Regions from separate parts of the Gordonia sp. NPDC003424 genome, predicted to be linked through region 3. Evidence: predicted binding sites of a transcription regulator. Region 3 holds the regulator's gene; each other region holds the start of a gene.
What was found. Region 3 encodes LexA, which represses DNA repair genes until DNA is damaged. Its sites were predicted from a motif close to CGAACANNTGTTCG; they were not measured.
Positions count from the first base shown of each region.

Region 1: a site for LexA is predicted at 1,165-1,178, ahead of recA (recombinase RecA). Genes of this name have one in related genera too.
Region 2: a site for LexA is predicted at 914-927, ahead of ACWDTI_RS02250 (DUF222 domain-containing protein). Genes of this name have one in related genera too.

Region 1 covers NZ_JBSFQJ010000030.1:20,025-22,290, forward strand. The annotation lists gene ACWDTI_RS26180 (glycosyltransferase) at 1-923, shown strand, start outside; gene ACWDTI_RS26185 (DUF3046 domain-containing protein) at 934-1,128, shown strand; gene recA (recombinase RecA) at 1,357-2,266, shown strand, end outside.
Region 2 covers NZ_JBSFQJ010000001.1:506,225-508,490, reverse strand. The annotation lists gene ACWDTI_RS02255 (sulfite exporter TauE/SafE family protein) at 1-675, opposite strand, end outside; gene ACWDTI_RS02250 (DUF222 domain-containing protein) at 950-2,266, shown strand, end outside.
Region 3 covers NZ_JBSFQJ010000019.1:103,832-106,097, forward strand. The annotation lists gene nrdR (transcriptional regulator NrdR) at 1-54, opposite strand, end outside; gene ACWDTI_RS22455 (LysM peptidoglycan-binding domain-containing protein) at 80-637, opposite strand; gene lexA (transcriptional repressor LexA) at 873-1,586, shown strand; gene ACWDTI_RS22465 (phosphoenolpyruvate--protein phosphotransferase) at 1,597-2,266, opposite strand, start outside.

The DNA.
Region 1 (2,266 bases), on a different contig from region 3:
CCCCGGTGCTCGGTGAGCGTGGCATCGACGCGCTGATCTCCGACGTCATCACCGTCGGCGGTGGGTGGGCCGCCGAGCTCACCGGTATCCCGTGGATCGAACTGTCGCCACATCCGCTCTATCTGCCGTCGCGGGGCCTGCCGCCGATCGGCTCCGGACTCGCGCCCGGCGTCGGGTGGCGCGGCCGACTCCGCGACACGGTGATGCGCGCCGCGACCGCCCGCTCGCTGCGGCGCGGTGAGCGGCAACGCGCGCAGGCCCGCTCCACGATCTGCCTGCCCGGACCCGCCGCGCCGGCCGCACGTCTGGTCGCGACACTGCCCGCGCTCGAGGTGCGCAGGCCCGACTGGCCGTCCGACACCCACGTCATCGGGCCGCTGTTCTGGGAACCGACCGACGCGCTGTTCGATCGGCCGCCCGGCGCCGATCCGCTCGTGCTCGTCGCCCCGTCCACCGCGGCGACCGGCGTGGACCTGGCCGCCGCCGCCCTCTCGGCGCTGTCCGAAGAGCATCTGGGAATGCCTGTGCGCGTAGTGGTTTCGGCGCTGGACCGACCACACGGGGTGGAGTGTGCGGAACGTGTCGTGGTCGGTACCGGACGCCAGGACGAGATCCTGCGGCACGCGCGCGCGGTCATCTGCGGCGGCGGTCACGGCATGCTGGCCAAGGCGCTGGCCGCCGGGGTGCCGGTGGTGACCGTGCCCGGCGGTGGCGACCAGTGGGAGCTGGCGAACCGGGTCCGGCGACAGGGGAGTGGCCTGCTGGTGCGGCCGCTGGAGCCCGCGGCATTGGCCGAGGCGACGCGGCAGATTCTCGTCGACCCGGCGTTCACCGCTGCCGCCGAGCGCGCGGCGCTGACCGTGTCGGAGGTCACCGATCCGGTACCGATCGTCGAGAAGCTGCTGACCCGAGGGCACCAGTAGGCTGGCGGGCGTGCGTCTGACCGAGTTCACCGAACTGATCAACACCGAGTTCGGCGTGCTGTCGGCGGATTCGATGCTCGCCGACCATGTCCTGACCGAACTCGGCGGTCGCACGGGCGCGCAGGCCATCGAGGACGGGGTCGATCCCCGCGACGTCTGGGTGGCGATCTGCCGCGACTTCGACGTCCCGCGCGAACGCTGGTGATCTGCCGGCGGCACATCCGCGTGTCGCGCTTGCCATCGAACACATGTTCGTTCATTGTGGGTGGGGAACGGAACCGCACACGCATCGTGCGCGTCCAATCACTACAGGAAACCGACGCCCGAGCCGAGCCAACGAGACTTGTCAGACCCCGCGGCTAACGTGCAACACACATCAGCCACCACAATCCACCCGACCGGAGCACCGGCGGAGAGTTCGGAGGAGAATCCCATGGCAGCAGCGCCCCAGGACCGTGAGAAGGCCCTCGATCTCGCCCTCGCGCAGATCGACAAGAACTTCGGCAAGGGCTCGGTCATGCGCCTCGGCGAGGAGACCCGGCAGCCGATCGAGGTGATCCCGACCGGGTCCATCGCCCTCGACGTCGCACTCGGCATCGGCGGGCTTCCGCGTGGCCGCGTCGTCGAGATCTACGGTCCGGAGTCGTCGGGTAAGACCACCGTCGCCCTGCATGCGGTGGCGAACGCCCAGGCGGCCGGCGGCATCGCGGCGTTCATCGACGCCGAGCACGCCCTCGATCCGGACTATGCGGCGAAGCTCGGTGTGGATTGCGACGCTCTGCTGGTGTCGCAGCCGGACACCGGTGAGCAGGCGCTCGAGATCGCCGACATGCTGATCCGGTCCGGCGCGCTGGACATCCTGGTGATCGACTCGGTCGCCGCGCTCGTGCCGAAGGCCGAGATCGAGGGCGAGATGGGCGACAGCCACGTCGGCCTGCAGGCCCGCCTGATGAGCCAGGCGCTGCGCAAGATGACCGGCGCGATGAACAACTCCAAGACCACCGCGATCTTCATCAACCAGCTGCGCGAGAAGATCGGCGTGATGTTCGGTTCCCCGGAGACCACCACCGGTGGTAAGGCGCTCAAGTTCTATTCGTCTGTGCGCCTTGATGTCCGACGCATCGAGACCCTCAAGGACGGCACCGATGCGGTGGGTAACCGCACCCGGGTCAAGGTCGTCAAGAACAAGGTGGCACCGCCGTTCAAGCAGGCCGAATTCGACATCCTCTACGGTCAGGGCATCAGCAAGGAGGGCTCGCTGATCGACATGGGTGTGGCGGAGGGCTTCATCCGTAAGTCCGGCTCGTGGTTCACCTACGAGGGTGATCAGCTCGGCCAGGGCA
Region 2 (2,266 bases), on a different contig from region 3:
GATCAACGAGCCGAGCGCGATGAGTCCTGCGGCGGTCCAATTGATGCGGTCGAATGCGACGAGGGTGTAGGTGACCGCGGCGACGACGTTGACGATCGTCGACAGCAGGTTCTTGGCTGCGTTGAGGCGTTGCATGTGATCGGGCACGACCACGCCGAGGACTGCCATCAGCAGGATGCCCTGTGCGGCGGTGAAGTAGCCGCCGTACACGCCGACGGCGAAGGTCGCGGTGACCATCAATGCGATGCGCGGTGGGGTCAACTCGTAATCGTGCGGATCTGCGCCGCCGGATCGCCGTGTGACCCACTGCTGGATGCGGGGCTGCGCGACGACCAGGATCAACGCCGCCACCAGCAGTACCGGAACGACCGACTCGAAGACCGTCTCGGGGAGATGCAACAACAACCAACAGCCGAGCAGGGCACCGAGGAACGACGCCGGCATCTGCCACCGGAGCCGCGGCCACTGACCGGTGAGCTCGTGCCGATAACCCCACGTGCCCGACAGCCCACCCGCTACCAGACCGATCGCGTTCGACATGGTCGCGGTGACCGGCGGCACCCCGAACGCGACCAGGGTGGGGAACGTGATCAGGGTTCCGCTGCCGACCAACGTATTGATCCCGCCGGCACCGGCGCCGGCGAGGAAGATGACGAACAGTTGCCACGTGGTCACCTTCACGAGGGTGCCCGGTGTGTGTTGGCGTGGCGCAGGCGGGTTGACGATGGTTTGGCGTGGCCTGGCCGTGGCCGCCGAGGTGTGCGGCGCCGGCCCAGCCCCGATCCCTGAGATGTGAGACGCCAGCCGCCGTTCGATGCGCTCGCAGACTCGTTTTGCGCATGAACGGCCGCGAAGGGGTCTTCCAATCGACGAAGAAGACCCTTGCCTCTGACCAGCGCATCCGATAGACTATCGAACATCAGTTCGAGTGACTTGGGGAGGGGGCTCGATGACCAGCGACAGCACTACCGGCGGCAACGTCGCGGAGATTGTCGGGCTCTACCGCGAACTCGAGGATGTGTTGGATCGGATCGCCGCCGTCGATGCCACCCCCGCCTCCGACGACGACATCGTGGAGGTCGCCGACACCCATGAACGCTCCGCGCGGCGGATGAGCTTCTTCGGGTTGCAGCGGGTCCTGGAGTGTTCGGACCGCAACATCATCGCCGAGGAAGGCTACCGCTCCCTCAGCGATTTCATGGTGGACCGACTGCGGATCACCGACCCCGGCCGACGCCGCAAGCAGATGGCGGCGCTGCTGTCGCTGCACGCACTGTCCGGCGAGAAGCTCGACCCCCAATGCCCGACCCTGGCCGAGGCCTACGCCGACGGCGCGATCGGTGTCGATCACGCGGTCACGGTGATCACCGTGCTCGACAAGCTGCCCACCACACTCGACGCCGAGCAGCGAGCCGCGGCCGAGAAGTTGATGGCCGACTACGCCCGGGTGCACACGCCGAAAGAGTTGACCACCCTCGGTGCGCGGCTGCTGGCTCACCTGGATCCCGACGGTGCGCTGACCGATGAGAAGGATCGGGCGCGGCGGCGCAGCCTGTATCTGTCCAAGCAGGATGCGCAGTTGATGAGTGCCCTGGAAGGGCAACTCGATCCGGTCACCCGCGCCTTGTTGGATGTGGTGCTCGATGCGTGGGCGGCGCCTGGGATGAACCACCCCGACGATGACGCATCACCCAAGGGCAGTAAGGACGATGCCGATCCCGAGGCCCTCAAGCTGGCGGCCGAGCGGGACCTTCGCACGCCGGGCCAACGTAACCATGACGCGCTGCACGCGCTGCTGCAGGCGGTCGCCGACGGTGGGCTACTCGGGAAGAGTCACCGTGGGCTGCCGCCACATCTGATCATCACCATCTCCGAGACCGAACTGCGCGAGCGGGCCGGGGTGGCGACCACCGCCGGTGGGGCTCTGCTGCCGATCGCGGATGTGATCGAGTTGGCCGCCGAAGCCCACCAGCATTTGGCGGTGTTCGCCGACCACAGTGCTCAACCGTTGTATCTGGGGCGGGCCAACCGGTTCGCCAGCCAGGCCCAGCGGATGATGCTGCTGGCCCGCGACGGCGCCACCTGCACCTGCCCGGGTTGCAGTCAGCCGTTCACTCGCACCGAAGCCCATCACGCCGAGCAGGATTGGAAAGACGGCGGGTACACCGACGTCCAGGATCTGGCTGCCGCGTGCCCGACACACAATCGGATGGTCGGCGACAAGCCCGGTCAGTGGTCGACCCACATCATCAACGATGGCCCCGAT
Region 3 (2,266 bases):
GACACGCGAGTCGATGACCTTGGTGTCTTCGTTCTTGCAAAACGGGCAGCGCATGCCACCGAGGATACCGGTCATGTCCTCAGCGATAGGCGGGTGCGACCAGCGCCTGACCCACATGCAGCCCGGCGCCGGACAGATCGTTGCGCTCGACGATGGCGTCGATCACCGCCTGCGCCGGTACGTCGGGCGCGACGCGCTCGGCGATGGAGGTCAGCGAGTCGCCCTGACGCACGTGCACGACCTCGGTGCCGATCGGCTCGGGTGTGACCGACGCCGCGTAGTCGGAGCCGATGATCGCGATGACCCAGACGAGGACGGCGAGACCCACGCCCACCAGGAGCGCCGCGGCGGCCAGCCGTCGGCGCAGGTAGACGCTGCTCGTGCCGGTGGTGCGGCCGCCGGCTGGTGTCGCGCAGCGCGTCCCCCGCACCCGCGCGCGCGACGGCCGGGCCACCGACGGCCGGGCCACCGGCGGTCGGCGATCGGCCTGCCGCCGGTCGGCGGGGCGGGTGAGGTCGGTGACGGCACGGTCGGCGCGCGCGGACCGCGTACCCGGCCGGACGGAGGTGTCGGGTTCGGGGACGTCCGAGCGGGGTGTGTGGGTGAGGGGTGTGCGGGTGAGAGTCGCGGTGGCCATGGTGTCTGTCCTTCTGCGGTCGGTGCTTGCGGGTCGCGCTGCCATCGATCACGTGTTCGATGAAACGTATGTTCGATTTCTAGCACGGGCCACCGACAAAGTCGCGCGAAGTTGCAAAACACCTCGAACACATGTTTGAACATGTCCGAGGATTGGGCTACTGTCGGCGCTGAAGGACCCAGACGACCAGCATTTTTCGGTGCTCGAGTCACCCAACCGACAGGAGGACCCACCGATGAGCGAGAAGGCCGGCGGGCCGGACACCCCCGACACCGCCACCGACACCGCCACCGACCCGCACGCCGCCGAGGCATCCCTGACCGCGCGCCAGCGCGGCGTGCTCGAATACATCCGCCAGTCGGTCCGCGAACGCGGATACCCACCGAGCATCCGGGAGATCGGGGACGCCGTCGGGCTGACCTCGACGTCGTCGGTGGCCCATCAGTTGCGCACGCTGGAGCGCAAGGGCCTCCTCAAGCGCGACCACAACCGGCCCCGGGCGGTGAACATCTCCGACGGCGATCCCACCAATCCGCCCGGCGGCTCCGCGGCCGGCGACGACACCTCGCTACCGACCCCCGCGTTCGTGCCGGTGCTCGGCCGGATCGCGGCAGGCGGACCGATCCTCGCCGAAGAGGCCGTCGAGGACGTGTTCCCGCTACCCCGCGAACTCGTCGGTGAGGGGTCCCTCTTCCTGCTGAAGGTCGTGGGTGAATCCATGATCGACGCCGCGATCTGCGACGGCGACTGGGTCGTGGTGCGTCAGCAGAACGTCGCCGACAACGGCGACATCGTCGCGGCGATGATCGACGGCGAGGCCACCGTGAAGACGTTCAAGCGGCGCAATGGTCACATCTGGCTGATGCCGCACAACGCGCTGTTCGAACCGATCCCCGGTGACGACGCCGCCATCCTCGGCAAGGTCGTCACCGTCATGCGGCGCGTCTGACCGGCACCGCTCAGCCGTCGAGCGCGGCAGTGGCCGCGGCTCGTGCGGCCACCGGGTCCGCGGTCGCCAGCACCGCTTCGGCGGCGGCGCGACACTGCGCCAGGGTCACGCCGGCCAACCGCGCACCGACCGCTGCCGCGGCCGCCGGCGCCGACGAGAGCGAGGTGACGCCCAGGCCCACCAACACGCACGCGAGCAGTGGGTCCGCGGCCGCCTCACCACACACACCGACCGTCTTGCCGGTCGCCTCCCCGGCTTGCCCGACGCTGTGGATCAGGTGCAGTGCGGCCGGTTGCCAGGGGTCGGTCAAACCGGCCAGTTCCGGGGACATCCGGTCGGCGGCCATCGTGTACTGCGTGAGGTCGTTGGTGCCGATCGACACGAAATCCACCTCGGCCAGGATCGCCGACGCCAGGACGGCCGCGGCGGGAACCTCCACCATCACGCCCGCGACCAGTCCGCGTCGGCGTACCTCACCGGCGAACTCGGCGGCCTCGGCGGCCGATGCGATCATCGGGGCCATGACCCACGCCGCGTTCCCGCTCGCTTCGGCGGCGGCGGCGATGGCGTCGAGCTGATGGGCACGGATCTCGGGATGTTCGATGGCAATCCGGTTGCCGCGCACGCCGAGTGACGGGTTCGCCTCGTCGAGGTTCGTGACGAACTTCAGCGGCTTGTCC